DNA from 3 places in the Actinoplanes sp. 13 genome. Region 1 is predicted to be linked to each of the others. Evidence: riboswitches for the same ligand, from Rfam matches in the RefSeq annotation. Region 1 holds a riboswitch; each other region holds the start of a gene.
What was found. A riboswitch is a leader RNA that binds a small molecule or an ion and turns the genes downstream of it on or off. The one in region 1 is predicted to bind cyclic di-AMP.

Region 1 (10,084 bases):
CCTCCTCTTATTCGTAACGAGAGGCACGACCGTGATCCGTGAACGGGCCTACCCCGTCGACCCATGGCACATCCGGGAGACCCGGCTCGACCTGGACCTGCTGGCCCAGTCCGAATCGGTGTTCGCTCTCTCGAACGGCCATATCGGGATACGCGGAAATCTGGACGAGGGCGAGCCGCACGGCCTCCCCGGCAGCTACCTGAACTCGTTCTACGAGCTGCGGCCGCTGCCGCACGCGGAGGCCGGGTACGGCTTCCCCGAGTCCGGCCAGACGATGGTCAACGTGACCAATGCCAAGCTGATGCGGCTGCTCGTCGACGACGAGCCGTTCGATGTGCGCTACGGCGAGCTCCGGTCCCACGAGCGCTGCCTCGACCTGCGGGCCGGCACGCTGGAGCGGGTCGTCGAGTGGGTGTCCCCGTCGGGCCAGGGTGTGCGCGTGCGTACCGTGCGGCTCGTCTCGTTCACCCAGCGCGCGGTGGTCGCCTTCCTCTACGAGGTCGAGCCGCTGGCCGGCCCGGCCCGGCTGATCCTGCAGTCGGAGCTGGTGGCGAACGAGCAGCTCCCGCCGATGAGCAAGGACCCGCGGGTGGCCGCGGTGCTGGACCGGCCGCTGCAGGCCGAGGAGATGATGGAGCAGCCGACCGGCGGCATCCTGATCCACCGCACCAAGGCCAGCGACCTGCGGATGGCCGCGGCCATGGAGCACCTGGTGGAGACGCCGGGGCGGCACGCCATCACCACCGAGGGGCACCCGGACTGGCTGCGGACCACGGTGGCCTGCCGGCTGGAGCCGGGTCAGAAGCTGCGGGTCGTCAAGCTGGCGGCGTACGGCTGGTCCAGCATGCGCTCGCTGCCGGGCCTGCGTGACCAGGTCGGCGCGGCACTGGCCAGCGCCCGCCTGGACGGCTGGGACGGGCTGGTCCAGCAGCAGCAGGAATACCTGGACGCGTTCTGGGACCACTCCGACGTCCGGGTCGACGGCGACCCGGAGGTGCAGCAGGCGGTCCGCTTCGGGCTCTTCCACACGCTGCAGTCCGGCGCCCGTGCGGAAAAGCGCCCGATCGGCTCCAAGGGCCTCACCGGGCCGGGGTACGACGGGCACACCTTCTGGGACGCCGAGACGTTCGTGCTGCCCGCTCTGACGTACACCCAGCCCTCCGCGGCGGCCGACGTGCTGCGCTGGCGGCACTCGACGCTGGACCTGGCCCGGGAGCGGGCGCAGACGCTCGGCCTGCAGGGCGCCGCGTTCCCGTGGCGGACCATCCGCGGGCAGGAGTGCTCCGGCTACTGGCCGGCGGGCACGGCCGGCTTCCACATCGGCGCCGACATCGCCGACGCGGTCCGCCGGTACGTGCAGGCCACCGGGGACTACGACTTCGAGCGTGAGGTCGGCCTGGAGCTCCTGGTCGAGACGGCGCGGCTGTGGCGCTCGCTGGGTCACCACGACCGGCACGGCCGTTTCCACATCGACGGCGTGACCGGGCCGGACGAGTACACGGCTGTGGTCAACGACAACATCTACACCAACCTGATGGCGCAACAGAACCTGATGACCGCGGTCGAGGCCTGCAAGCGGCATCCGGACCTGGCCCGGCAGTTCGGCGTGGACGACGAGGAGACGGCGTCGTGGCGGGACGCGGCGGCGGCCGTGCACATCCCGTACGACAAGGAGCTCGGGGTGCACCAGCAGTGCGAGGGCTTCACCCGGCTGCAGGAGTGGGACTTCGAGAACACTCCGCCGGAGGGCTACCCCCTGCTGCTGAACTTCCCGTACTTCGACCTGTACCGCAAGCAGGTGATCAAGCAGGCCGACCTGGTGATGGCGATGTACATCCGGGGTGACGCGTTCACCGCGGAGGAGAAGGTCCGCAACTTCGCGTACTACGACGCGCGGACCGTGCGGGACTCGTCGCTGTCGGCCTGCATCCAGGCCGTGCTCGCGGCCGAGACCGGTCATCTGGAGCTGGCCCACGACTATCTCGGCGAGGCCGCCCTGATGGACCTGCACGACCTGCACCGCAACGCGCGGGACGGTGTGCACGTGGCCTCGCTGGCCGGCTCCTGGATCGCGCTCGTCGCGGGTCTGGGCGGGATGCGGGACTTCAACGGTCAGCTGAGCTTCGCGCCGCGACTGCCCAGCCGGATCAACGCCCTGGAGTTCTCGCTGCTCTGGCGCGGGCTGCGGCTGCGGGTGAGCGTGACCGCCGACGAGGTGACGTACTCGTTGCGCAACGGCGGCGGCTCGGCCCGGCTGACCCTGCTGCACCACGGCAAGGAGATCGAGGTGACCCAGGTGCGGCCGGTGACCATGGCGATCCCGCCGGGGCACCCGGTCGGTCCCGCGCCGGCCCAGCCGCACGGCCGGGCCCCGGTGCGCCGCGCGGTGCACTGAGCCTGCACCGACCAGCAAAAAAGCCCCCGCCCGAACCGGGCGGGGGCTTTTTCGGCGTTCTTTACAGCATCGACACGTGCACGTGGTCCGTGTGGTCGCTGGGACCGGAGTACGACCGCCACTCGCCGGTGGCCGGGAACCAGATCTGCTTGTACCAGATGACGTAGTAGATGCCGAGACGGTCGGCGTTACGCACCAGGAACGCGGTCAGGTCGTTGCCGTACCGCAGCATGTCGTTGTTGTGTGCCGACGAGAATCCGCTCTTCTGCAGCGACCAGTCACAGGCGCGGCCCTTGGGATGCTCGAACGGGCCGCCGGTGCGGTGGCAGCCGACGAAGCGTTTGAAGCCCGCCTTGCGGGTCTCCTTGTACATGTGCAGGGTGCGCTTGGTCACGCAACCGCCGGTGGTCGGGTCCTTCTCGGTGCAACCCTCACCCGAGAAGCCTCCGCTGCCGTTGCGCGGTGCCGGCGCCGCGATGGCCGACTTGGCGTCGACCAGGCCGTTCGTGACGGACCGGTTGATGCCGGTGCCACCACCCACCAGGTCGAGCTGGTTCTCGGCGGCGTCCTTCTGCTTCTGCAGCACGGTCAGCTGCTGCTGCTCGTTCTTGAGCTCGGCGTCCAGCCTGGCCTTGTTCTCGCTGATCTCGGCGATCGCCGTGTTCAGCTCGTGCAGCTTCTCGTCATGCAGCTTGTTGATCTCCTCCAGGGAGATCGCCTTGCTCATGAAGTCGTTCGACGAGCTGGCGTTGAGCAGGAAGCCCATGGCACTCAGATTGCCGGTCTGGTATTGCTGCCGGGCGATCGAGTTGACCTCGGGAATCAGGACGTCACGCCGGCCCTCGGCTGCTTTGATGTCGGCGGCCAGCTTCTTCTGGTTCTTGCGGGACGCGGCGACGGCGCCCTTCGCGGCGACGTAGCGCCGGTTGGTCGCCTCCATCACGGCCGACAGGTCAGCACTGCCCTCCTCGTCGGCGTTGGGCGAGTTACTTCCCGGTGCCGCGGAAGCCGTGGTGCCGGTGAGCAACGTGACCGGGGCCACGAGGAACACGGCAGACACGAGCGGCGCCAGGGCGAGTATCAGCCACCGGCGGGGACTTGCGGTCATCAACAGTTCCTTCCGTGTCACCGCCGACCGAGTTAGCTGACGGGTTCGGGACGGAAGCAATCCCTACCGCAAACTGCGGATTCACCCCAGTGACCTGGTTCCCCGGCTCACCTTTCACGGCGATTGGGCGGCGGCCTGCCGGCAACTCGGGGGCGGTGCCGTCCTGGCAGGACCGAGAGGAGTTTACCTGAGATATCGCCGCGCATCAGGACCCACTGAGCTGCGAAAAGTGTTACCGCCTAACGACATTCCGTAATGGTGTCACGTGGTGTGTCCGCGCAATCGCAGCGAGTACGAGAACTGTCGATCTGTCGATGAAGTGGGTATGGTCGGACCGGTTCCCACCCGGGGACCGCCGCCTAATCGCCCGTTGCGGCGAGCCGGGGAACCATATTTCCTCCGGGGTGAATCCGCAGTTTGCGGTAGGGATTTCCTTCGTCCCGAACCCGTCAGCTAACCCGGCCGGCGGCCGACGGAAGGAAATGTCTGTGCAGGAACACACTGCGCGGCGACGATTGGCGGCGGTAATGGCGCTGCTCGTCGCCGTGTGCGGGCTGGTCATCGTGGCGACGCCGGCGTCCGCGGCCCCCGGTGACAACGGCGACGACGGCGAGGGCGGCTCGAAGTCGCTGATCACCCAACTCGAGGACGCCACCCGTGGCTTCGTGGATGCCAAGAACAAGTTGAAGAAGTCCAAGGAGCAGCAGACCAAGCTCTCCGCGGAGCTCAAGCGCCTGGAGGCGGCGATCGGGCCGCAGCAGCAGGCGCTCGACGAGATCGCGCAGCAGGCGTACACGACGGGCCGGATCGGCCCGATGTCCGCCCTGGTCACCGCCGCTTCGAGCGAGACCTTCCTGGACCGCGCCGAGGCCCTGGGCGTGATCGCGGCGCAGCAGAACGCCGCGATCGCCGATCTCAAGAAAACTCTCACCGACCGGCAGCGCGCCAAGATCGCCATCGACACGGCCATTCGTGACCAGCAGAAGCAGGTCACCGTGATGGCCAACAAGAAGACCCAGGCGGAGACCGCGCTGGCGAAGGCGAACCAGGGTCAGGACGCCGGTGATGCGCCGTCCTCCGGCGGCGGAGGCAGTGCCAAGGCCGAGCCGGGACCGACCGGCGGTGGCTGCTCCGAGAACGACCCGACCAGCGGCGGCTGTCTCACCCCGGCGACGCTGCACGCGATGAAGCAGGCGAAGGCGGCCGGCTTCACGCGGTTCGTGGCCTGCTGGCGCGAGCAGAACAGCGGTGAGCATCCGAAGGGCCGGGCCTGCGACTTCGCCGCCGACAAGAACGGCTTCGGCGGCGACGCCACGGGTTCCAGCAAGACCTACGGCGACAACCTGGCGGACTACTTCATCGCCAACGCCGACGAGCTGAACGTGCTCTACGTCATCTGGTACCGCCGGATCTGGCTGGCCAGCAGCGACCGGTGGAAGTCGTACAGCGGGGCGGGCGGCGACCCGTCCAGCGACCATACGAACCACGTCCACCTGTCGGTGAACTAGCAGGTTGCCGGGAGTACGAGCCCTACTTGCGCATGTAGGCCTCGTACTCCCGCATCACCTCGTCGGTCGGCCCGTCGGCCCGGATCAGGCCGGACTCCAGCCAGATGCTCCGGTCGCAGGTGTCCCGGATCGACTGCTCGCTGTGGCTGACCAGGAAGACCGTGCCGGCCTGGGCGCGCAGCTCACGGACCCGCGCCTCGCTGCGGCGGCGGAACTTGGCGTCACCGGTGGCCAGCGCCTCGTCGATCAGCAGGACGTCGTGCTGCTTCGCGGCGGCGATGGAGAACCGCAGGCGGGCGGCCATGCCGGACGAGTACGTCCGCATCGGCAGCGAGGAGAAGTCACCCCGCTCGTTGATGCCGGAGAACTCGATGATCCCGTCCTTCTTCGCCCGCACCTCGGCCGGCGACATGCCCATGGCCAGGCAGCCCAGCTCGACGTTGCGCTCGCCGGGCAGCTCGTTCATCAGCGCGGCGTTGACGCCCAGCAGGGACGGCTGGCCGGCGGCGTAGATCTTGCCCCGGGCCACCGGCAGCAGGCCGGCGACCGCCCGCAGCAGGGTCGACTTCCCGGAGCCGTTGCTGCCGATCAGGCCGATCGCCTCGCCGCGGTACGCCACGAAGCTCACGCCCTTGACTGCGTGCACCTCGCGGACGTTCGCCGACCGGGAGCCGGTGACCAGCCGCTTGAGGCTGGCCACGGGACTGCCGCTGCCCGGCGACGCCGAGCTGTGCACCTTGTAGATGACGTGGGCGTTGTCCGCGATGACGGTGGGGACGCGCTCGTTGTCAGCCACGGCCGTAGCCCTTCTCTCCGCGCCAGAAGTAGACGAAACCGCCGATGCCCACGACCAGGGTCCAGATCACGGCCTGGGTCCAGAGCAGCGCCGGCGGGCCGGCCAGCTCCACGTCCTCCATCAGCGCGTGGCGCATCAGCTCGATGAAGATGAGCAGCGGGTTCGCCTCGACGACGGCCAGCTTCCAGCCGGACAGGTGGTCGGCGAAGAGCTGCACCGGGTAGAGCACGGCCGAGCCGTACATCCAGAAGCGCATGACGAACGGAATCAGCTGCTTGACGTCGCGGACCTTGGCGCCGAACTTCGCGGCGGCCAGGGCGAGCCCGGTATTGAAGATCGACTGGAGCAGCAGCACCGGCAGGACCAGCAGCCACTGGGCGGTGATCGGCTCGCCGGTGATCAGCATGATGCCCATCAGCACGGCCAGCGCCACGACGAAGTTGCGGATCTCCACGAGCGCCACCGACAGCGGCAGGCTGGCCCGCGGGAAGTGCAGCGCGCGGATCAGCCCGAGGTTTCCGGTGATCGCGTTGATGCCGGTTCCGACGATCGACTGTGTGAATTGGAACACGAACACGCCGGCACAGAGGTACGCGATGAAGTTCTGCACACCGTCGCGGCCACCCAGGATCACGCCGAAGATCACGTAGTAGACCGCGGCGTTGATGATCGGGGTGAGAACCTGCCAGACCATGCCGAGCTTCGTGTTGCCCAGCGCCGAGGACATCTTCGCGCTCGCGTGCGCCTGGATGAAATGCCGGTAGGACCACAGCTGGCGTGTGTACTCGAGGAGGCCTGGGAGGCGTCCTGAAGCGCTCAGGCCGTGCCGTCGGGCCAGCTCCTTGGGGGAGAGCCCGGCGCCGGCCTCGGCGACCGCCGTCTCTGGCATGGGGTGGTGCTCCGATCCAGTAGGCCCGAAGGAGGCAGCGGGTTCCACATGTAGAAGCATGACAGGCACCCGGCGCCACCGATGGAACGGGTTCGTATCGACGTGGCTGTTGACGGTAGCTGACCAAACGGCGGAACGCAACCGTTACGTCGTAGCGCTATAGTGACTCTGTGGCGACAGTAAAGCGCGCACCAGCCGGAGCGGCGGTGCTCCGAGGCGACATCACCGTGGCGATCCGCAACGCGGTCATGAACGAGTTGGCGGAGGTCGGTTACGGCCGATTGTCCATCGAGGCGGTGGCCCGCCGCGCGGGGGTCGGTAAGACCGCGATCTACCGGCGGTGGAGCAACAAGCTCGAAATGGTCATGGAGATCATCTCGGACGTCGCGGAGCGCAAGGTGCCACTCCCGGACACCGGGAGTTTCGCCGGCGATCTGGCGCTGCTCATGATGATCGTCAGCAAGGCGCTCCAGCACCGGATCGCGTCGCAGATCATCCCGGACCTGATGGCCGAGGCCGCCCGGAACCCGCAGATCGCCGAGACCCTGCAACGGGCGCTGCGCACCCACCAGCAGTCGGTGGGAGAGAAGCTGGTCGGTCAGGCGGTCACCCGCGGTGAACTGCCCGAGGGCACCGATGCGCACCTCGCCGTCGACCTGATCCTGGGCCCGCTCTACTGGCGGCTCGCGGTCGCCCGGCAGCCGCTGAGCGACGACGCTCTGGAGAAACTCACCGTGGCTGTCACGGCGGCGCTGAAGGCAACCACCACCGACTAGCAACCAGAGAATCTCTTCGCCGCGCCCGGTGGGGGTCGAAGGAAAGGGCTGACCCCGACGCACCCCCCGGAGGCGGCTCTGTGAATTCCTTGCTCGAGACCCGTGTCGGCACAGCTGTGCTGGACACCACAGTGCTGGACGCGGCCGCACTGCTCGCCATCGCCATGGGTGGAGCGTCCGACGTCGGCACCTGCCCGGTGACCGGGCGCCCCGCGACGGTGACCGACGATGCCGTGGTCGGCGCCTGGCGCAGCGCCGACGGGGTGGTCCGGCTCCAGCTGCGCACCGACGGCACGTACGCCGGAGCGGTGGCCGGGCGTCGCCGCCAGGCCCGCGGGACGTACCGGATCGACGGCGCCTCGGTGCTGCTGCGCGACGACTCCGGCCTGAACACCCCGGTCACCGTCCACGACGGCGAGCTCGAGATGGCGGGACACCGGCTGTTGCCGGTCTGAGAACACGCCGCCGACTCCTCATGTCGGCGCCGCATCGGCCGAATCCAGAAGCATGCGTCGTACGAGGATCGTGATCAGCCTGGCCGCCCTGCCGCTCGTTCTCAGTGGCTGTGCCGCGATCGGCGCCGCAGGCGTCGCCGGGGACTCGTCGGCCACGCCTGCGGCCGGTGACTCCTGGGTCCTCGTGGACGCCGGCAAGCGGACGCCGAGCCCGGCGCCGAAGCGGGGCACCGCGACGCCGACCACCGACCCCACGGTGCCGGCCCCGGCCCCCGACCCCAGCTGCACCAAGCTCTGGCCGCGGACCGAGCCGGTGATGATCCCGGTCGAGGTGACGCCCGGCGCGGGCTCGCTGAAGGTGGAGTGGCCGGCGCAGTACCCGTCGAACTACCGGGTGACCGCGGTGCCGCAGGATCTGGTCACGGGCCGGCAGCCGGAGCCGGTGTGGAAGAACGTCCCGCCCGGCAGTGGGTGCACGGTCACCACGACGATCAGCGGGCTCACGCCCAACCGGGCGTACATCGTCTGGCTGGACGCGCCGAACACCGGGCGCGAGGTCGACGGGACGCGGTATCTGTACAGCGGGCGCTCGGGCGTGGTCCATCCCCGGTAGGTCTCACGGCGTGGTCGGCAGGCCGGCGGCCTTCCAGGCGGCGAATCCGCCGTCCAGGTCGGTCGCCTTGTGCAGGCCGAGGTCCTGCAGGGAGGCCGCGGCCAGGCTGCTGGTGTAGCCCTCCTGGCAGGTGACGATCACGGGGAGCCCGTAGTCGCCGGCGAACGGCAGGCGCGCATCCGACCGGGGGTCGAGGCGCCACTCCAGCACGTTGCGTTCGATCACCACGGCGCCCGGGATCTCGCCGAACTCGGCGCGCTGCGCGGCCGGGCGGATGTCCACCAGGATCGCGCCCTCCTCGATCGCGGCCTGCGTCTCGGCCGGCCCCAGCCGCCGCAGCCGGGCGCGGGCCTCGGCCAGGATCTCGTCGATGCCCTTGGATCCGGGTGGCGGTGTGGTCACCACTGCGCGCCGGCCCGCTCGACAGTGAGCACCTCGAGGCCGGTGGGGGCGACGCGGTACTTGGTCATGGTGGTCAGAGCCGGCCCGTAGACGTGGATGCTGACCGCCGGCCGGGCGGACCTGTTGATGATCCGGTGGATGTGCTGCGCGCCGAACCGGCGGCCCGCGCCCTCGCCCAGCTCGCGCGAGACGATCCGCGGCGTGCCGTCGGCGCCGGTGGACACGGTGTCCTCGGTCAGGGTGCCGCCGTGGACGTGGAACGCACCCGCCGAGCCGCCGTGATCATGGATCTCGGTGGCCTGACCGGGCAGCCAGGTGAGGAGCCACACCTCGTAATCATCCGCCACCGCGAGCCGGTGGTACCACCGGTCCACGGGATTGAAGCGCGGCGCCACCGGCCACAGGCCGGGCAACGCGGAGAAGTCGCGGGCGACGGCGAGATGATCGTTCATCATGGCTCCTTTATAGCCTATAGGTTAGATAGGTTTTACCACGGGGGTGACCCGTGTGGGTACGGAACTCGCGAATCGGACGGGGCGGGCGGTATCGAAAGAGGCTTAGTGAGCTATGCCTCTTTCCGAACCAGGCGCGAAAAACTTCAATGCGCAATGAGGTCGATACGCTGCGTCGACCAAAGTGGCCTGTCTGTCACCAGTTCGGCCTACCCGCCTCCGCCGTTACGGCGGAATTGCTGGTCAGCCGGTCCCTGGCCCATCGAGATGGCTATATCGTGAGCGGCGCCGCCGAGAACCGGTTGCCGGAGGCCGCCCGCGACCCTCCTCCGATGCCCCGATGAACGAGGACGGACAAGTGTTGATGTCTCGCCGCGGCCTGCTCGCCGCCGGCCTCACCGTCGCCGTGATCAGCACGATCGGAGTCGCATCGACTCTCAACGCGGGCGCGGAACAGATCCCGGACGCGCCGGCGCCGGCAGCGGCTCCCGCCGCCCCGTCGGACGAAACCGCCGACGCGCCCGCCACCGTGACGCCGCCGGCGTTGCTGCCGTGGGGTGAAAAGCCGCGCAGCATCCGCAAAGGACGCAACGGAGCAAGCAGCAAGTCGCTGAAGGCGGCCGGCCTCAGCGCCGCCCCCGACACGGTGAGCGAGTCCCGCGGCAACCGCTACGCCCCCAAGGGACGGTC
Region 2 (10,084 bases), on a different contig from region 1:
GTACGCACGGTCGCCGGTGATCAGCACCGGGCGGGTGCGCAGCGGGGAGAAGTCGACGTCCCACAGCCACGAGGTGTCCAGGCCGTCGGGGTCGCGGGCGTTGATGGACAGCAGCGTGGGGGCGTGATCGGCCATGTCGAAGGCCTCCAGCCAGCTGGCCGGGTTCTTCGCCAGCAGCAGCCGGATGTTGCGGCCGTCCCGGTCCACCTGCGCGTAGCGACCCGCGATCGACGTCACCTGGGAGAGGCGGGGAAGGGCCTCGATCGGGCGAACCCCGAACTCGGCGGCGACGGCGAGCGCGGTGGCCGCGTTCCCGATGTTGACCTTGCCGGGGAGCTGGAGCTTGACCAGATGCCAGTCGCCGCGCGGGTCGATCACGCCTTCGTCCTCGACCGTCCAGTGCGGCCGGGGGCGGCGCAGCGGGCAGCCGGTGCACCACCAGTCGCCGTTTGCCCGTTCGATCGGGTGGCCGCTCTCCGGGCAGACGAACGAGTCGTCCAGCCAGCGCTGGCCGGCGCTGAACCAGGTGACCTGCGGGCTGCTGCTCGCGGCCCAGACGACCATCGGGTCGTCGGCGTTGGCCACCACCCGGATGTCGGGGTGGTTCGCCAGCGCCACCCGCCACATCTGCGCCATCATCGCCACCTCCTTGGCCCGGTCGAGCTGGTCCCGGGAGAGGTTGAGCAGCGCCACCACCCGCGGATCGGTGGCGTCGATCACCTGGGCGAGATAGTGCTCGTCCACCTCCAGCACGGCGAACGGGGTGTGCCCCTCTTTCGCCAGTGCCGAGGTGTGGCCGGTGGGCATGTTCGCGCCGAAGGAGTTGGTGGCGACCCGGCCCAGATAGCCGACTGCCGCCGCGGCGAACCGGGTCGTGGTGGTCTTGCCGTTGGTGCCGGAGACGAGCGCCACGGCCCGGCCGGAGGCGAGGTGCTTGAGCAGGTCGGGATCGATCTTCAGGCCGATCCAGCCGCCGATCACCGAGCCGTCGCCGCGGCCCGCGGCCCTGGAGAGCGCCGCAGCGGTCTTCGACACGGAGGTCGCGACCTTGGCGATGAGAGGCATCTTCCCGTCCGTCACGCCAGCGAGGGTACCGGAAGCAAAAGTCACGCCACGTTGCCAGACGGTCAAGATCATCGTTCCACGGACGTTTTCGCCGGTCCGGGTGGGCTGGTCACGCTCCCGGTTCTCCCGCGACGTTTTATGTGTTCTGTTTCACCCGTAACCTTAGACGGCGCGTATTCGGTCAGCTCCAGGAGGTAACGGCATTTGTCACGCGGTGGCAACAAACTGGACAGGGGCAGTGTGGCCAATTACCGAGCGTGAGGATGCACACGGTGACGATCATGGCGCGGTTCAGGTAGCAAGGTTGGGCCGGCAGCAACCGCTCGCCGGTCGCGCCGGTTCGGTTCACGCCGAGCCCTGCCCCGAGCTGGACGGCGCGACCACCCGGTACCGAAGACACATGAAGGCATTCGGGGGCAGGGACGGGGGACCCAACAGCGGTCCGTCCCGCGTCACGGCTCCACGTGACGCACCAGGGGGTGACCTTGGGGTGAAGCCGCCTCGGCGGCCGGGCAACCTTCCCGCCCGAACCCGACAGCTAACCTCGCAGGCGTGCCGGAGGGAACTCTCTACCGTGGGCGAACACAGTTCGCGCCGGGGCCGCCGCCTGTCGGCCGGCACCGGCACTGTCGCACTCTCCCTGGGCCTCTGCCTCTGCGCCGGACAGCTGGTGACCACTTCGGCCGCCTCCGCTGCCGGTGTCACCCCGGTCACCGCCGTCTCGGCGGCCGCGGCGACGGTGACGCCCAAGCTGTCCGCGAAGGCCAGCACCCGGAGCGTCAAGTGGGGCTCCACTCTCAAGGTCACCGCCAAGGTCATCGACCCGCGGACCGGCAAGATCGCCAAGGGCACCGTCCGGCTCCAGGGTTACAGCAACGGAGCATGGCGGACCTGGGACACCGAGGCCGTCCGGAACCAGAACGGGACGGTCACGCTCGCCGCCAAGCCGAAGAACACGGCGTGGACCCGTACCGTCTTCACCGGGTCCGGCTTCAAGCAGGTGACCACGACCAAGGTCAAGATCACCGTGAAGGCCAGCGGCGCGAAGATCCTGGCGGAGGCGAAGAGGCACAAGGGCGCTCTGTACCTGTACGGCGCGTCCGGCCCGAGCCGGTTCGACTGCTCGGGTTACACGAAGTACGTCTACAAGAAGGCGGCGGGCAAGTCGCTGCCGCACAAGGCGAACTCGCAGCAGAAGTACGGCAAGGCGGTCGCCAAGAGCAACAAGCGGATCGGTGACCTGATCGTGTTCCGGAACGGGTCGTACGGCTATCACGCCGGGATCTACGCCGGGAACGGGTACATCTACGACTCGCCGCACAGTGGCGCCCGGGTCGGGAAGCACAAGATGTGGAGCAAGAACTACGTCGTGCGGCGTCTCGTCGCCTGACGTGGCACAGCGGCGCAGTAAGTAAGGTGCGATCCTTGCCTCCCGCGGCGGTGTGGTGGCACCGCGCGGGACCGCAGCGCCGCGACAAGTAAGGAACAGACACGCCTGTGGGGTGTGGCCCGGTTCGGGTCACACCCCACAGGCGTTTCCGTTGACGGCCGGCTGCCATGGTTGTTCCGCCGGCTTCCCGGAGCTGTGGGGAGAGATCCGGGCCGCACCGAGAGCCGGCCGGGGTCACTTTTGTCGCGAGCCCGCTCCAATTTGCTCCCCGGGGCGCTCCACATTCCTCCCCGGCCGCCCCCACTTTCCTCCCCGGACGGTCGAAATGGCCGTCGGAGGGCCCTGAAACGGGGACTTTTCGAACCTGCTGAGCCCGATGTCGGAAACCAGACCTCGTGGATCATGCTCTGCCGCTCCACTTCGCCCCACCGCCTGTGAACTGGGGTTTCGTCCGCGAATACGGTTCGTGAGAGCTCGCTTTCGGGTTGCAGGTGGAGGGAAGTGGAGTAGAGTGGGGCGCAGTGGCAGGACCGAGGAATAACACCGAAGCCTGCCGGCCCGAGTTGAGAGGCGGACCGACTCCACCGCGAAGGAGCGGGCGCCACGGCAAGGGGGGTTGGGCCGATGTTCCTCGGCACGCACACCCCGCGCCTGGACGAGAAGGGCCGGCTGATCCTTCCGGCGAAATTCCGTGACGAGCTGGCGGGAGGTGTCGTGATCACCAAAGGACAGGAGCGCTGTCTCTACGTGTTCCCGATGCCGGAGTTCCAGCGGCTCGCCGGTCAGCTGCGGGAGGCGCCGGTGACGAACAAGGCCGCCCGGGCCTACAGCCGGGTGTTCTTCGCCAGCGCGCACGACGAGGTCCCCGACAAGCAGGGCCGGGTCACCATCCCCGCGCATCTGCGGGACTACGCGAGCCTCGGCAGGGACCTCGTGGTGATCGGGGCCAGCACCAGGGTCGAGATCTGGGACAAGCAGTCCTGGGACGACTACCTCTCGGCGAGCGAGGAAGAGTTCGCCGACATCGAGGAGGGGGTGCTGCCCGGCGGACTGTAAGGCGTGGCACCTCGGTGGGCCACCGGCACGGCCCGGACGCCACTGCCGCCGTACTGCGAGATCTCCAGCCGCTCCCGCTCCTGGCGCCTCTTCCCCGGCGCCAGGCGCGTGTTCCGGCCGGTTCTTCCGGCCCGGAACATGAGCGGATGGGGATCTGGCGGTACGGACAGGCGGACCGGGCCGGCTTGGTAACTGAACAGCCGGGTGACATGTGAGCGCGTGGGGCAGTGGGGGTCGACATGGGGGAGCCGCGGGGCGCGCACGTTCCGGTGCTGCTCGAGCGTTGCCTCGAGCTGCTCGGTCCCGCGCTCGAACTGCCGGGTGCGGTCCACGTCGACTTCACGCTCGGGCTGGGCGGGCACGCCGAGGCGGTGCTCGACCGTCATCCGGACGTCGTCCTGATCGGGCTCGACCGGGACACCGAGGCACTGGCGCACGCACGACACCGGCTGGCCCGCTACGAGGGCCGGATCCATCTCGTGCACGCGGTCTATCACGAGCTGCCCCGGGTGCTCGACGAGCTCGACATCCCGGCGATCCACAGCGGACTGTTCGACCTCGGGGTCTCCTCGCTCCAGCTGGACGAGGCGGACCGCGGTTTCGCGTACGCGCAGGACGCTCCGCTCGACATGCGGATGGACCAGTCCCGGGGGATCACCGCCGAGGAGATCGTCAACACGTACGAGCCTGGCGAGCTGGTGCGGATCCTCCGGCAGTACGGCGAGGAGAAGTTCGCGCCGCGGGTCGTCTCGGCGATCGTGCGGGAGCGGGCGAAGGCCCGGATCACGTCCACCGCCCGGCTGGCCGAGCTGGTGAAGGACGCGATCCCCGCCGCCGCGCGCCGAACGGGTGGTAATCCGGCAAAAAGGACGTTTCAGGCACTACGCATTGAGGTGAACGGCGAGCTCGACGTCCTCGAGCAAGCGGTTCCGCATGCTTTGGACGCGTTGGCGCCTCAAGGGCGCCTTGTGGTGATGAGTTATCAATCACTGGAGGACAGGATCGTCAAGCGCGCACTCACCGCGAGGTCGCGCAGTACCGGGCCGATCGACCTGCCGGTCGAGCTTCCCGGGACCGGTCCGACGCTGCGGCTGCTCACCAGGGGGTCCGAGCCGCCCAGCGAGGCGGAGGTGGCGGAGAACCCGAGGGCGGCCTCGGTGAAACTGCGCGCCGTGGAACGGATCGAGCAGGGGCGGGGACGAGGGCAGCAGGCGCCCGGGGCCGGCCGCGAACGGCCCCGGATGGCAGCCGGGCCGGCACGCGGCGGCGAACCGGGGCGGCCCGGGGAGACAACGCGCGGGGGACGAGGGCGGTTACGCCCGGGGGCGATGGAGTAGGGGGAGGGGCGAGCATGAGCGAGCGAGACGACGCGCCGCGGTCGGGGGGCCGTGCGCCGCAGTCGCGTGACTACGCCGCCGGGCGGGGGCGCGGGGACAGCCGCGATGCACGGGACCGGGGAACTGGCGCCCGGGGGGCGCGCCAGACCCCCGGATCCGACACGCGCCGCTCCGGGATGCGGAGCGACAGGACGGCCCGCGGCGAGACCGACAAGCCGCTGCGGGGCGGGGCCGAGAAGCCGCTGCGTGGGGCTGAGAAGCCGCTGCGCGGGGCCGGCAAGCCGCTGCGGGGGCGCGGCGGGGAGATCGGCGCTCGGGCCCGTGGTGGCAAGACCGGCGGACCCGTCGAGGGTACGGCCGCGCTCGCGCTCGATGTCTCTGACCTGGAGGTGACGGCCACCGCGCCGGAGCCCGCCGGTCGCCCGCGGCTGTGGGTGGCCCCGCCGGCGCCGATCCGGGCGCCCCGGGCCACGTTCGCCGCGGCGGTGGTCGCCGTGGTGCTGCTCGGTGTGCTCGGCATCCTGTTCATCAACACCAAGACGATGGAGCAGTCGTTCCGGCTGGACGCGCTGCGCAAGGAGAAGGCCGTCCTGGACAAGGAGCAGCTCACCCTGGAGCAGCAGCTCATCCAGGCGTCCAACCCGGGCAACCTGCACGCCGCGGCCCGCCGGCTGGGCCTGGTGCTGGCCGAGGACCCGGCCATGATCCGGCTGCCGGACGGGAAGATCATCCGTCCGCCGAAGCCCGGTCGCGGCCCGGTCGGCCCGACCGCGCAGGACTCGCCGGACGCCGGCCGGACCGGGGACGCGTCCGGTGGTGGGCGGACCCAGGACTCGCCCGACGCCGGCGGTCAGGTCCAGAACCCGGCGGGCCAGACCGTGCCGGGCACCCAGGGCACGCAGGAGCAGGGTGTTCAAGGCGCACAGGGCCAGGGTGTTCAGGGCGCGCAGGGTGTCCAGGGCACGCAGGGGCAGGGTGTTCAGGGCACGCAGGGCACCCTGGGCGTGCAGGGCACGCAGGGTTCGCTGGAGATTTCCGGCACGACCGCCGAGGACTCTCCCGACGCCGTGGGCGCGCCGCCCGCCGGCGCCGGGCAGTAGGCCGGCATGGCGCCGCGAGCCGAGGACGAACCGCGCCGGGGTGCATCGCCCCGGCGCGGCTCGTCGCGCGATCTTCCCGGTCCGGACGAGCACGACGAGCGCGAGGACGGCGCCGGCCGGCGGGGGCGGTCCAGCATCGGGGAGGCTCGTGCCTACACCCCGCGCGGCCGCACCGTGGCTGAGCGGGGACGCCTGCCGCGCTCCGGGCGCACCACCGACCCGTTCCGGCCGGCGCTCCAGGTGCTCGACGGCGGCGAGGCCGGCCAGCGTACGCGGGGCCGCGGGCGCCCGGCCGACACCACCCCGGAGGCCGAACCGGAGACTCCGCGCCAGACCAGGGCGGATCGGAAGGCGGCACCGGAGCGGGACCGGACAGCGGCACCGGAGCGGGACCGCAGGGCCGCACCGGAGCGCGACCGGGACCGCGACCGGAAAGCGGCATCCGAGCGGGACCGCCGCGCGGACCTGGACCGGGATCGGCGGACGGGACCGGAGCGGGAGAGCGGACGCGGGCGCCGGACTGATGCCGGTGTCCGCCGGGATGCCTCTGACCGGGAACGTGCGGGCGTAGGGCGTACCGCAAAAGCCGAAGGACCACGACGGACCGCAACCGGACGCGGTGACCGCCGATCCGACCGGCCCGGCGCACCGCGCCGCCGGCCCGAGCCGCCCAAGCTCGCCAACAGCACCCGCCGGCTGCGGCTGGGCACCGTGCTCGCGCTCGCGCTGTTCGTCACCATCGGTGTGCGGCTGGTCGTGTTGCAGGTGGCCACCCCGTCGGAGGAGATCGCCAGCCTGCAGCTGCTGCGCACGAAGCGGCTTGCCACGGTCGACCTGCCGGCGCCGCGCGGCAGCATCCTGGACCGGTTCAACAACGTGCTCGCGCACAGCGTGCCGGCCCGCTATGTGCACGCCGACCCGGAGAACGTCAAGCTCCAGGGGCAGATCCCGGCGGTCGCGGCCGAGCTGTCGCCGGTGCTCGGCATCCCGCGCTCCGAGCTCGAGGCGAACATGCAGCGCAAGCAGGTGCTGGGCCGGTGGACGCAGTTCCGCTACCTGGCCCGCGGCGTTGACGTGACGAAGGCCGACCGGATCGACGCGTTGAAGCTGCCGGGCATCTACACCGCCAGCGACGAGCGCCGCGACGTGCCGGGCAAGGACCTGGCCGCCAACCTGATCGGCTTCACCGGCGACGAGCAGCGCGGCCTGGAGGGCCTGGAGGCACGCTACGACGACCTGCTGCACGGCACCGACGGCCAGCGGGTGTTCGAGATCGGCAAGGGTCCGTTGAACGCGCCGATCCCGGGCGGGTACGAGCACGAGAAGAAGGCCGAGCCGGGCAGCTCCCTGCAGCTCACCATCGACCGGGAGCTGCAGTTCAAGGTCCAGCAGGTGCTCGCCACCGAGGCCGAGAAGCGCGACGCCACGGTCGGCGGGGCGGTGGTCCTCGACGCGCGGACCGGCGAGGTGCTGGCGCAGGCGAGCTACCCGCCGTTCAGCGCGGCCGAGCCGAACAAGGTCGATCCGGAGGACCGGGTCGACTTCTCGACCAGCGTGGTCACCGACCCGGGCTCCACGCACAAGGCGTTCGTCTTCGGCGCCGCGCTGCAGGAGGGCATCATCACGCCGGACTCGGTCCGGAAGATCGGCCCGGCCATCGAGCGGGGTGGCGAGCCCTTCGAGGACACCCACCCGATGCCGCCGAACACCGAGATGACCATGCCGGGCCTGCTGGCGCTCTCCTCCAACGTGGGCACCATCCTGATCGGTGAGCAGCTGGGCAAGGAGAAGATCTACGAGTACCAGCAGAAGTTCGGGCTGGGCCGGGCCACCGGCGTGGGCATGCCCGGCGAGGCCGAGGGTCAGCTGCTGAAGCCGGAGGACTGGAGCGGTTCAGCGGTCGGCTCGGTCCCGGTCGGGCACAGCGTCGCGGCCACGCTGATCCAGATGGCCGCCGGGTACGGCGCGATCGCCAACGACGGCACCTGGATCCAGCCGCACCTGGTCAAGGCGACCATCGACGGGGACGACGACAAGGTCACCCCGGCGCCGCCGCCGCAGACCCGCAAGGTGCTCGACCCGCACATCGCCGCCCAGCTGCGGACGATGATGGAGGCCGTGGTGCAGCACAAGGACGGCACCGGCAAGGCCGCCCGGGTGACCGATTACCGGGTGGCCGGCAAGACCGGCACCGGCAAGCTGCTCATCGACGGCCAGTACACCAGCCACAACGCCAGCTCGTTCGTCGGCATGGCGCCGGCCGAGGACCCGCGGTACGTGATCGCGGTGTCCATGGATGTCCGTTCCGGCGGCGGTGGCGCCGTGGCGGCGCCGGCGTTCAGCCAGATGATGTCCTACACCCTGCTTCATTACCGTGAGCCACCGTCCGGTACCAAGCCACCGACCTTCAAGATCCATCCATGAGTCCCCGCCGCATGGCGTTGACAGGAACCTGTGCGGCACGGGGTAGGGTCTGACGCCGTGTCCGGCATTCCCCGACCCGAGACCGTTCCGCCGTTCCGGTTGCAGCAGCTCGCCGAGCTGCTTCCGGCGGCGCTGAGCGGTGGTGACATCGCCGTCACCGGGGTCACACACAGTAGTGGCGCGGTTCGTCCCGGCGATCTTTACGCGGCCTTGCCCGGCGCGAACCGGCACGGTGCGGAGTTCATCGCCGGTGCGGCGGGCTCGGGCGCGGTGGCGGTGCTGACCGACCCGGCCGGCCGGGACGCCGCGGTCGCCGCCGGGCTGCCGGTGCTGGTCGCCGACGATCCGCGTGCGGTGCTCGGCGCCGCAGCGGCCGCGATCTACGGTGAGCCGTCACGACGGCTCACGATGATCGGCATCACCGGCACGGCCGGCAAGACGTCGACGTCCTATCTGGTGGAGGCGGGCCTGCGGGCCGCCGGGCTGGTGAGCGGCCTGGTCGGCACGGTGGAGACCCGGATCGGCGACGTGGTGGTCAAGAGCGTGCGCACCACACCGGAGGCGACCGACCTGCAGGCGGTGCTCGCCGCCGGGGTGGAGCGCGGGGTGCAGGCCGTGGTCATGGAGGTCTCCAGCCACGCGCTGGTGATGGGCCGGGCCGACGGGATCCGGTTCGCGGCCGGCGGCTACACGAACTTCGGGCAGGATCACCTGGACTTCCACCCGACGACCGAGGAGTACTTCGCGGCGAAGGCCCGGTTGTTCGACGGCCGGTCCGCGGTCGAGGTGCTGAACCGGGACGACGCCGAAGTGATGCGCCTCCATCGGGAGGCGTCGATCACCTACTCGGCGGCCGGCGACCGGGCGGCCACCTGGTGGGCGGGCGACGTCCGGCCCTCCGACTTCGGCCAGCTCTTCACCGCGCACGGCCCGGACGGCCTGACCGTCGAGACCGGCGTCGCCCTGCCCGGCCTGCACAACGTGGCGAACGCGCTGCTCGCGCTCGCCCTGCTGACCGCGGTCGGCGTCGACCCGGCGGTGGCGGGCCGGGGCATCGCCGCCTGCCGGGGGGTGCCCGGCCGCCTGGAGCAGGTCGAGGCGGCGAGCGACGTCCTCGGCGTGGTCGACTACGCGCACAAGCCGAACGCGATCGTGGCGGCCCTCGCGGCGCTGCGTGAGCTGGCCACCACCCGCGGCGGGCGGCTGATCTGCGTGCTCGGCGCCGGGGGCGACCGGGATCGGGGCAAGCGGCCGCTGATGGGCGAGGCCGCCGCGCACGGCGCCGATCTGGTGATCATCACAGACGACAACCCCAGGACCGAGGACCCCGCTGTCGTACGGGCAGCCGTGCGCGCCGGAGCCGAGGCAGCGTCCACGCCCGCCAAGGTCATCGAAGTGTCCGGCCGGCGCGCGGCGATCAACGAGGCGGTCCGGCTGGCCACGGCCGGCGACGTGATCGCAGTGCTGGGCAAGGGCAACGAACAAGGCCAGGAGGTCGGCGGCGAGGTGCTGCCGTTCGACGACCGCATCGAGCTGGCCGCCGCGCTGGAGGGCCGACCATGATCCGCATGACGCTGGCCGAGATCGCATCCGTCGTCGACGGGAAGCTGGTCAACGCCGACGCTGCGACACCCGTGACCGGAAGCGTGGAGTACGACTCCCGCCGCATCGGGCCGGGCGGCCTGTTCGTCGCTTTCGCCGGCGAGAAGGTC
Region 3 (10,084 bases), on a different contig from region 1:
GCGAGGGCCGCAGCCCGGCGATCGTGACCGCCACCAGCCGATCACGGGCCGAGGGTGACGGGAACGCGGCCGCCGCGGTCAGCGCGTGCAGGCAGTACGTGGCCAATTCGGCGGCGGGTACGTCGGTCCGTACCAGCCCGGCCGCCGCGGCGGCCTCGATCACCTCGGTGACCAACCCGTGCACCTGGCGTTGTGCCGCAAGCATGTGGGGCGCGCGGTGCAGCGGCACCGCACCGTGCGCGGCATGGTCACGACCGGTGCCGGACAGCTCGGCGTAGACGGTCAGGACCGAGTGCAGCCGCTCCCCGGCGTCGGTGCATCCGGCGACCGTGGCGCCGAGCTGCCGCAGGTGCTCGCCGACCTGGCGTTCGTGCCAGGCGACCATGATCGCCTGGACGTCCTTGAAGTACTTGTACAGCGTGGCCCGGCCGATGCCGGTGCGCTGCGCGATCTCCGACATCGTGACCGCGGCCATGCCGCGCTCGGACACCAGCGCGGCCGTGGTGTCCAGGATGGCCGCGTGCACGGTGCGCCGGTGCTCCTCGACGGTGTCGTTCCACAACTTCGGCACCCGTCGACAATACGCGTGGCCCTTACTACGTCGGATTGTCTTGTGCGTAGACACTTTGTATCGCAAAATCGTCTGCATGCCGTCAGCGCCGTGGAGGACACCATGAGCCAGCACCCATCGGACGAGCCCGCCGTGCCACGCTGGGTGAAGATCACCGCCGTCGTGGCGGCGCTCATCGTGGCTGCCGTGGTGGTGCTCCTGCTGACCGGTCACGGTCCCGGGCGGCATGGACCTTCCGCCGCCGGGTCGTACGGCGCCCGACGGTGAGGCCCGCACTGCGCCGGGCCCTGTTGGTCGCGCACATCGCCGCGTCGGTCGGCTGGCTCGGCGCGATCGTGGCCTCGCTCGCTCTGGCAGTGGTCGCGGTGACGGCCACCGATCCTGCCGTGACCGGCGGCGTCAATCTGGTGATGGAGCCGCTGGCCCGGGCGGTTCTGCTGCCGTTCAGTGTCGCGGCCCTGGTCACCGGGGTCATCCAGTCGCTGGCGACGTCGTGGGGTCTGACCCGCCACTACTGGGTCCTGATCAAGCTGCTGCTCAACGTGTTCGCCGTCGGGGTGCTGGTGCTCTACCTGGGCACCCTGACGGCGCTGGCCGACCTGTCGCGAGCGGCCGGTGGAGAAGATGCGGTGCCGCGGTCGCTGTCACCGGCTCTGCACGCCGCGGCGGCTGCCGTGTTGCTGCTGGTCGCCCTTGTGCTCTCGGTCTACAAGCCGCGCGGAACAACCCCCTGGGGGTACCGGCAGGTGACGCGCACCGGGTCGGCCCAGCGCGGGCGCTGATCGCTCGACGGGCATTCGCACCGGAACTACTCCCGGTGATCAGCGCAACCACCGGCGGAGCCGGCCGATCCCACGGAGGTCGGCAGTGTTCGAGACCGCGGGAGTCGTTGATGGCCGTATCCGGCGCTGTAGCACTGCTGGCGAGCGTCGTGGCGGTGGTCGGCCTGGCGACCGCCACCGGCGCTGCCGACCTGATCGGCGTGGAAGCGACGGCCGCTCCGGCCGCGGCGGCCCCCGCCATGACGGGCACGCCGTTCATCAGGGTCGTCACCGCCCCGCCGGTGGAGCCGTCTTCGGAGGGCACGCAGGCGCCGGCCGCCGCGCCGTCGAGCACGGGGTGCGCCACCGGGCGGTGGCAGCGTGACATCGAGGAAGACCTCAGCAGCCTGGGTGCCTACGGGCCGGTGACCGTCGACGGCCGGCAGTCGCCCGCGGACTGCGCCGCGATCCGGGCCTTCCAGCGCCGCTTCGGGATCCGGCCGGCCGGCGGGCAGGCCGACGCGACGACCGCCGACGTGGCCCGCCGGATCACCGCGAGCTCCACGCCGGATCGACGGCGCCGATGCCGTCCGGCGGGGGAGGTCACCGCCTGTGTCGACCTGACCCTGCAGACGGTGTGGGTCCTGCGGGGCACGAGCGTGGTGGCCGGGCCGACCGTCATCCGGTCCGGTTACCGGGGGCACGCCACCCCGGCGGGCACCTACCGGATCAACAAGCGGGCGAAGCGGGAGTGGTCCGACCCGTACGCGGTGTGGCTGCCGTACTGGCAGCGGTTCGTCGGCGGGATCGGCTTCCATGAGACGACGAGCTATCTGCACGACGCCCGGCGCGGATCGCACGGCTGCGTGAACCTGCTGCATCGCGACGCCGTCGCCATGTACGACCTGTTGAGCCTGGGCACGACGGTGCGCACCTTCGGCCGGCGGCCAGGCACCTGAGCGCTGCCCTTGTGGCAGAACGGGTACGGCCGGGCGTGAGATGCCGCCCGGCCGTACCCGCCGCCGATCAGGCCAGACGCCGAACGACGTAGTTCCGGCTCCAGATCTTGTGCTTGGTCACCGTCTTGCCGGTGCGCGGCGCCGACCACATCTTGCCGCCACCGGCGTAGATGCCCGCGTGGGTACCGCGCGAGCCGCTACGGATGACGATCAGGTCGCCGGCCCGCGCCTTGGACTTCTTGACGGCCTTGCCGTACCGCTGCTGCAGATTGGCCTTGTGCGGCAGCTTCTTGCCCACAGCCTTCTTGTAGACGTACATGGTGTAGCCGGAGCAGTCGAAACGCTTCGGTCCCGACGCGCCGTACTTGTACCGCTTGCCCTTGTGCTTGGCGGCTTCGGCGATGACGCGCTGGCCGGCCGCCTTCGCCTTCACGGCGACCTTCTTGGCTGCCACCGGGCGGTTGACGGAGACAGTGGTCTGCGTCAGTGCCCGGGCCGGGGCGATCGCCACGGCTGCCGACGAGGCTTGCGGGGCGCCCAGTCCACCGGCGAACAGGCCGAGACCGACGGACAGGGCGATGGCGCCGGTGCTCAGCTTGCGCGGGCGCCGGCTCGAGTTGCTTTCGTGCACGGTGAAGGAATCCCTCCGGCACGCCTGCGAGGTTAGCTGTCGGGTTCGGGCGGGAAGGATTGCCCGGCCGCGGGTAGCGGCTTCACCCCGAGGTCCTCCGGCCGGCCGCCAGCATGCGGCCTGCCGTTCGAGGACCGGAAATGGTTCCCCCGTCCCTGCCCCCGTCTGCCTGATGGTGATCGCGCAGGTTCGTGTCGTCGGACCGGGGCAGGGCTCGGCGTGGTCCGGATCGTCACGAGCGGTGAGCGTGTGCCCGCCGCACACCCTTGATAGCCAACATCTGAGCTTGATCGCCCCCGCTCGGACCTCACTCAGCGTAACCGAACAAGAGGGTGGTGTCCGTTTTGGAAGGGCGTCGCGAAGAGTTCAGTTGCGCACGGGATTGGTGGGGCCACGTGCGGTGACATTTCGCTGTGAAGCAGAACATACGAAAGGCGCGGGCCCCGAGGTGCCCGGTGCGCCGAGTCCTCATCCGCCTCCGCCGGTCGCCGATGAGGCCGGTATGAGGTTCAACACGCCGGCCGACGGCGCGGGGAAGGACACCGCGGCGCTGATGCTGCACGCCCGCCGGGTGGTCTCGTTCGCGGTGGCGGTGTTGTCGACCAGCATGCTGATCTCCCTGGTCTCGTACGTGTGGGACTGGTGGGACAGCATTCGCGAGGGCGGGCCGCCGGAGCCGGACGAATGGCTGGGGCTGATCGGTGTGGCCTGGCTACCGCTCGCGGCGATGGCCACCGTTCGGCTGGTGCGGCTCCAGCGTCTGCTCGCGGCGCGGGCCCGTGCGGCCGCGGAAGCGTTCGCGGATGCCGTCGACACCGCGCACGGGTGGGTCTGGCAGACCGACGCGGCCATGCGGCTGACCTACGCCAGTGACGGTGTGGACGTCCTGCTGGGCCGTCCCGCCGGGGAGTTCCTCGGGCGCGGCGTGCTGGAGGTGATCGACGAGGCCGGCGAGGTCCGCGGCGCCGACGACGCGGGCCGGCAGGATTGGCTCACCCGGGCGACACATCAGGACGGTTCGGTACGACACCTGAGCAGCACCGTGACAGCCGTCCGCGACAGCGGTGGGCGGGTGGTGGCGTACCGCGGCTTCACCGCCGACGTCACGGCCGAGACGAAGGTGAACGTCGCCGATGCCGAGCGGCGCCAGCGGTACGAGACCGCGCGAACCCGGATCGAGCAGGCGATGCGTGACCCCGAGGCGATGCAGGTCGTGCTGCAGCCGATCGCCGACCTGGACCGGCAGCAGATCGCCGGGATGGAGGCCCTCGCCCGGTTCAGCGCCGAGCCGCACCGGCCGCCGGACGTGTGGTTCGCCGAGGCATGGGAGGTGGGTCTCGGCGCCGACCTGGAGCTGCGTGCCGTCGAGCTGGCCTGGCGGCGCCTGCCGGAGCTGCCGGCGCAGGCCTATCTCGCGGTCAACCTGTCGGCGCAGACGCTGCTCGACGATCGTCTCCCGGGCCTGCTCGCCGCTCTCGGCGAGGGCGCCCGCCGGGTGGTGATCGAGGTGACGGAGCACGCCGCGATCAGCGATTACGCGGTCCTGGAGGACGCGTTGCGCACGGTCCGGGCCATGGGGGTGCGGCTGGCCGTCGACGACGCGGGCGCCGGTTACGCCTCGATGCAGCACATCCTGCGGCTGCGTCCCGACATCATCAAGCTGGACCGCAGCATCGTGGCCGACAGCGACGCGGACCCGGCGAGGTTCGCGTTGATCGGCGCGATGGCCAACTTCGGGGCCTCCCTCGGCATGACGGTGGTCGCCGAGGGCGTGGAGACGTCCGCTGAGCTGGCGGTGCTCACCGAGAACCGGATCAGCCACGCGCAGGGTTACTACCTCGCCCGGCCCGCGGCCGACCCCAACCCCGCGCTGACGGGCGTCGACATCTCCGCCGGAGTGTGAGGCGGCGGAGATGTCGACGCCGTGGGCACCCGCCGTCGGCCTCGGCTCATGCGTGGCGGGTGACGACACGCCGCGGCCGGGCCGGCGACCATGGGTGCGTGGACGGCGGCCCCACCCGGGGGTCAGGCGCTTACCCGACGCCCTCGTGGCGGAGTTGGAGGAACCATGCGATACATGGCGAACTCACGTCCCGCGCAGGGCGTCGGCCCGGAACAGCTCACCAGGTTCTTCGCCGAGAACAGCGTCTCGTCGGGAGCCTGGGAGCTGATCCGCCATCGGGTGGTGACCTTGTACGCCTTCAAGGTGGGTGACGTTCCCGGTCTCGTGCTGTTCCTGGACGTCGAATCCCGGGACGAGGCCGCCGCGGTGGTGGACGGACTCCCCGCGGTTCAGCACGGCTTGATCACGTTCGATGTCGAGCCCATCGGCAAGTCGTTGCGCCTGTAGTCAGTACCCGTAGATCATCTTGTAGGCGACCTCCGGCAGGAACTGCCCGGCGCTGGATCCGCCGCCGACCCCGCAGTTGCCGTCGGACTCGCCCGGAGTCTTGAGCCACAGCAGCATCTCGGCGCCGCCGCCCAGCTGGGTCGGCGTGCCGATCCGGCGGCCGGCCGGGTTGCACCACTGCCCGTTCGAGCCGTTGCTGTTGCGGCTGGTGTCGATCACGAAGGGCTTGTTGTGGCCGAAGCGCCGCAGCTCGGTGGCGACCCGGTTGCCGAACGTGGTGTTCTCGCCGGTGGTGAAGTAGTTCGACACGTTGAGCGCGAAGCCGCGCGCGTTGCCGACGCCGGCCGTGTTGAGCCGCTGCGCCATCGTGGCGGCGTCGATCCAGCCGGGGTTGCCCGCGTCGAGGTACGCCCACGTGTTGGGCGCCTTCGAGCGGAACTGGCTGGTGGCCCGGGAGAGCATGCCCACCCGCTCGTTGATCTGCGTCTGGTTCATGCAGCTGAAGTCGCCCAGCGAGTCCGGTTCGAGGACCACCACGGCGGGCCGGTTGCCGATGGCGGCGGCGAAGGAGGAGATCCACGCGTCGTACGCGGCGACGCTGCCGGCGCCTCCGCCGGAGTGGCCGCCACAGGCGTCCCGGCCGGGGATGTTGTAGGCGACCAGCAGGGGGAGCTTGTCCGCCGCGTCGGCGGCCCCGACATATCTGCTGACCGCGCCCGCGATGTCGCCGCTCCAGTTGCCGAACCAGCTGGCCATCGGCTTCTGCGCGATCGCGGTCCGGATCGCGGCGGCACGACCGTCACCGGGGTTGGCGGCCACCCATGCCGCCGGGCTGGACTGGGGATTGACGTAGAAGCCGCTGGTCTGGCTGATCGGGTTGGCGTGGGCGGCGGGCGCCCCGATCAGGACAGCCGGGACCACCAGCGAGAGCGCGGCGAACACCCGGGCACGGACGGTTCGTTTCATCGGCAGATCTCCTGAGCGTGGGGGATGGTCAGTGGGTGCCGGTAGACTGGAAGCGCTTCCAGAAAGAGCATCAGCAGATGTCGATCCAATGGTCGGCATGTGTCCAGCAGATGTCAAGGGAGCCGCAGGGCGGTCGTCCTACCTGGACGCCTGAAACTGAGCATTTCTGGGACCGCTTCCAGGCAATACCATCGATCAGCGCCAGTGATGCCGCGGCCGGCTGATCGCCACGCCGCCGGCCACAGCCCTGTCCCGGCGCCGGACGAGGAAGGACTCGGCAACCAGATGGCAGCGACGACACCTCGCCGGCAGCCCACGCTCGACGAGGTGGCCGAGCGCGCCGGTGTGTCCCGCTCCGCGGCGTCCCGGGTGATCAACAAGGCGCCGCACGTCAGCCGGGCGACCCGCGACGCCGTCGAGAAGGCGATCAAGGAGATGGGCTACCTGCCCAACCGCACCGCTCGTGCCCTGGCCACCCGGCAGACCGGGATCGTCGCCCTCGCCGTCTCCCACGACGACCCCGAGTTGTTCGCCGACCCGTTCTTCGCGCAGGTCATCGTCGGTGTGTCCGCGGCGCTCGAGGACACCGACCTGCACCTGCTGCTGTGCCTGGCCAGTTCCGGCCGGGGCCGGTCCCGGCTGACGAACCTGCTGCACACCCGCGGTGTGGACGGCATCATGCTGATGGCGTTGCACGGCGACGATCCGCTGACCGGCATCGTGAGCGAGGCGGGCCTTCCCGCGGTCTACGGCGGCCGGCCGTTGCATTTCGAGCCGCAGTGGTACGTCGACTCCGACAACCTCGGTGGCGCGCGGCGCGCCACCGAGCACCTGATCACCCTCGGCCGGACCCGGATCGCCACCATCACCGGCCAGATGCTGACCGAGGTCGGCAAGGCCCGCCACCGCGGTTACCAGGAGGCGATGATCATCGCCGGTCTCACCCCACACGGCACGGTGGAGGCCGACTTCACCGAGGCCGGCGGCGCCGAGGCGATGCGAACCCTGCTCGACACCCACCCCGACCTCGACGCCGTCTTCGCGGCGAGCGACAAGATGGCGGCCGGAGCGCTGCGCGTGCTGAGCGAGGCCGGCCGATCCGTGCCGGCCGACGTGGCGGTGGTCGGCTTCGACGACCTGGGCATCGCCGAGCGGACCGATCCGCCGCTCACCACGGTCCACCAGCCGATCCAGGCCCTCGGCAAGGAGATGGCCCGGATGCTGATCGGGCTGATCGCCGGGCAGGAGCCCACCTCGATCATCCTGCCCACCCGCCTGGTGCGGCGCGGCTCCGCCTGAGCTCAGGACGATCCCACCAGCGCCCGGCCGGGCCGGCGCGGGCACGAGGCGCTCGCCGAGCGCCAGGGTCAGGGCCACGAGGCTGACCAGGGCGCCGATCAGCACTGTGCCGGCGACCACGGCCAGCACGATCACGCCGAGGCCGGCCGGCGCGAGGAACGACGCCCGCCACCCGGCGCGCTCACCCAGCCAGGTGCCCGCGGGAACGCCCAGGACCAGCGCGACGTTGCCGCCGGCGAACACGACCGCGACCACCCGTCCGCGGAGCCCGGGCCGGAACAGCTCCGCCGCGGCCGGCACCACCACCGCCCAGAACAGCGCGTGGGTGGCCGCCGTCGCGACTCCGGCCGTCATCAGCAGCGCGAACGTGTCGGTGAAGGCCGTGAGCACGTTGCTGACGACGAAGCCGGCCAGCAGCGCCGACAGCAGGAGCCGGCGGGCGAGCAGCGTCAACGGTGGGGCCGCCGGACGACGACGTGCTCACGGGTCATCTCGAGCTGACGGCCTGGAGCGGGGGCTGTCGCTTCCTCTTCTACGACGAGAGCAAGAACCGCAGTCGCCGCTGGTGCAGCATGGACGACTGCGGAACCGCCGCGAAGATCCGGCGCTATGTCGCGGTCCGGCGCACGCGTGCGCCGCGGTGACGACGAGGGCTCACCCCTTCACGGCGCCGGTGAGGCCGCCGACGATGCGGCGTTCGAAGAGGCTGAAGAAGACCAGCGCCGGGATCATCGACAGTGAGGTGAACGCGAGCACCTTCGCGGTGTCGACCGAGTACTGCGAGGAGAACGCCTGCACGCCCAGCGGCAGGGTGAAGCTGTCCTGGTCGTTGAGGATGAACAACGGCAGCAGGTAACTGTTCCAGCTGTTGACGAACGCGAGGATGCCGGTGGTGATCAGGCCGGGAACCGAGAGCGGCAGCACGATCCGCCAGAAGAATCCGAGCCGGGAGCAGCGGTCGATGGCCGCGGCCTCCTCGATCTCCCGGGGGATCGCCCGCAGGAACGGGACCAGGATGATGACCGTGGTGGGCAGTCCGAACGCGATCTGGGGCAGGATGATGCCGGGCAGCGTGTTCACCAGGCCCAGGTTCTTCACCAGGATGTACAACGGCGTGATCGCGACCGTCGCCGGGAACATCAGACCGGCGGCGAACAGCGCGTACATCGCCCCGCGGCCCCGGAATCTGTACCGGGCGAGGACATAACTTGCCATCACGCCCAGCCCGACGACCCCGATCGTGGTGACCACCGCCGCGATCGTCGAGTTGCCGACCTGGCGCCAGAAGGTGTCGCTCGCCAGGACGTCGACGTAGTTGCCGAACACCCACGGGTCCGGCAGGGCGGCCGGATCGGTGGTGATCTGCGAGTTGGTCCGGAACCCACCGATGATGATGTAGATGACGGGGCCGAGCATGAGACCGACCAGGGCCAGCGCGGCGACGTAGGCCACCGGGCTGCCCCAGGCGGCGTTCCTGCTCGGTGGGCGCCGGGTGAGCGTGGTGCCGGCCATGTCCTACCGTCCTCCGGTGAGCGCGCCCTCGGTGTCCCGGCGCAGAACGAAACGCTGATAGACGAGCGCGATGATCATTGAGATGACGAAGAGCACGACCGCCACGGCGTTGCCGTACCCGTAGTTGCCCGCGTTGCGGCCCTCGCTGACCATGTACGTCGCCATGGTCGAGGTGCCGGCGGTGGACGAGACGTACTGACCCCAGATGATGTAGACCAGGTCGAAGAGCTGCAGCGCCCCGATGATCGACAGGAAGGCCCAGATCCGGATCGTCGGGCCGAGCAGCGGCACGGTGATCTGCCGCTGGATCTGCCAGTACGACGCGCCGTCCACCGCGGCGGCCTCGGACAACTCCTCGGGGATGTTCTGCATCCCGGCCAGGAACAGGATCACGGCGAACCCGACGTACTTCCACGTCAGGATCAGCATCAGGGTCCAGATGGCCAGGCTCGGGTTGGCCAGCCAGTCCTCGGCCAGCCAGCCGAGACCGATCGACCGCAGCACGTCGTTGACCGCGCCGTTGGTCTGCAGCATCAGGCTCCAGGCCGTGGCGACGATGACCTCGGCGATCACGTACGGGACGAAGATGAGCACCCGGATCGCCGACTGGCCACGCATCCTCTGGTTGAGCAGCAGGGCGAGGCCGAGGGCGAGCGGGCCCTGCAGGACGAGCGACAGCACGACGATCTGGCCGTTGTGCCACAGCGCCTCGTGGAACAGGCTGTCCTGCAGGATGGTGATGTAGTTGTCGAAGCCGACGTAGTTCGTCGGAACCCCGAAGCCCTTCCAGCGGTAGAAGCCGTAATACGCGGCCATCACGATCGGGAAGATCACGAACCCGACGAACATCAGGATCGCCGGGCCGGACAGCACCACGATCTCCAGACGTTGCGCCCAGCTGATTCCGCGCCGGCGGGGACGGAGCGGAGGCGGCGCCTGCACGCCGCCTCCGCCCTGTCCGCGACTACCGCGCGCATCCTCAGTGACCGTCGTGCCCTCGCCACCGAAGTTGCTGCTCATCGCTCGGGTACCCCT

Region 2: linked by a shared signal. The riboswitch ahead of AC0NH5_RS19355 (C40 family peptidase) and the one ahead of AC0NH5_RS23625 (coiled-coil domain-containing protein) in region 1 are both predicted to bind cyclic di-AMP.
Region 3: linked by a shared signal. The riboswitch ahead of AC0NH5_RS40135 (C40 family peptidase) and the one ahead of AC0NH5_RS23625 (coiled-coil domain-containing protein) in region 1 are both predicted to bind cyclic di-AMP.

What each region holds. Positions count from the first base shown of each region.
Region 1 covers NZ_JBVYOQ010000012.1:158,769-168,852, forward strand. Annotated here, with positions in the region: gene AC0NH5_RS23620 (glycoside hydrolase family 65 protein) at 32-2,395, shown strand; gene AC0NH5_RS23625 (coiled-coil domain-containing protein) at 2,457-3,503, opposite strand; cyclic di-AMP (ydaO/yuaA leader) riboswitch at 3,510-3,643, opposite strand; cyclic di-AMP (ydaO/yuaA leader) riboswitch at 3,850-3,987, shown strand; gene AC0NH5_RS23630 (coiled-coil domain-containing protein) at 3,986-5,011, shown strand; gene AC0NH5_RS23635 (ABC transporter ATP-binding protein) at 5,034-5,807, opposite strand; gene AC0NH5_RS23640 (ABC transporter permease) at 5,800-6,696, opposite strand; gene AC0NH5_RS23645 (TetR/AcrR family transcriptional regulator) at 6,867-7,472, shown strand; gene AC0NH5_RS23650 (Atu4866 domain-containing protein) at 7,553-7,927, shown strand; gene AC0NH5_RS23655 (hypothetical protein) at 7,980-8,540, shown strand; gene AC0NH5_RS23660 (rhodanese-like domain-containing protein) at 8,544-8,942, opposite strand; gene AC0NH5_RS23665 (cysteine dioxygenase) at 8,939-9,394, opposite strand; gene AC0NH5_RS23670 (neprosin family prolyl endopeptidase) at 9,759-10,084, shown strand, end outside.
Region 2 covers NZ_JBVYOQ010000008.1:253,183-263,266, forward strand. Annotated here, with positions in the region: gene AC0NH5_RS19350 (MurT ligase domain-containing protein) at 1-1,065, opposite strand, end outside; cyclic di-AMP (ydaO/yuaA leader) riboswitch at 1,461-1,633, shown strand; gene AC0NH5_RS19355 (C40 family peptidase) at 1,640-2,455, shown strand; gene mraZ (division/cell wall cluster transcriptional repressor MraZ) at 3,080-3,511, shown strand; gene rsmH (16S rRNA (cytosine(1402)-N(4))-methyltransferase RsmH) at 3,751-4,848, shown strand; gene ftsL (cell division protein FtsL) at 5,025-5,948, shown strand; gene AC0NH5_RS19375 (peptidoglycan D,D-transpeptidase FtsI family protein) at 5,955-8,372, shown strand; gene AC0NH5_RS19380 (UDP-N-acetylmuramoyl-L-alanyl-D-glutamate--2,6-diaminopimelate ligase) at 8,430-9,935, shown strand; gene AC0NH5_RS19385 (UDP-N-acetylmuramoyl-tripeptide--D-alanyl-D-alanine ligase) at 9,932-10,084, shown strand, end outside.
Region 3 covers NZ_JBVYOQ010000041.1:45,120-55,203, forward strand. Annotated here, with positions in the region: gene AC0NH5_RS40115 (TetR/AcrR family transcriptional regulator) at 1-571, opposite strand, end outside; gene AC0NH5_RS40120 (hypothetical protein) at 674-838, shown strand; gene AC0NH5_RS40125 (DUF2269 domain-containing protein) at 835-1,353, shown strand; gene AC0NH5_RS40130 (L,D-transpeptidase family protein) at 1,464-2,291, shown strand; gene AC0NH5_RS40135 (C40 family peptidase) at 2,359-2,922, opposite strand; cyclic di-AMP (ydaO/yuaA leader) riboswitch at 2,929-3,053, opposite strand; gene AC0NH5_RS40140 (sensor domain-containing phosphodiesterase) at 3,425-4,825, shown strand; gene AC0NH5_RS40145 (hypothetical protein) at 5,000-5,272, shown strand; gene AC0NH5_RS40150 (glycoside hydrolase family 6 protein) at 5,273-6,238, opposite strand; gene AC0NH5_RS40155 (LacI family DNA-binding transcriptional regulator) at 6,524-7,537, shown strand; partial or broken gene AC0NH5_RS40160 (MFS transporter) at 7,664-7,990, opposite strand; gene AC0NH5_RS40165 (CGNR zinc finger domain-containing protein) at 8,014-8,181, shown strand; gene AC0NH5_RS40170 (carbohydrate ABC transporter permease) at 8,192-9,049, opposite strand; gene AC0NH5_RS40175 (carbohydrate ABC transporter permease) at 9,053-9,991, opposite strand; gene AC0NH5_RS40180 (ABC transporter substrate-binding protein) at 10,084-10,084, opposite strand, start outside.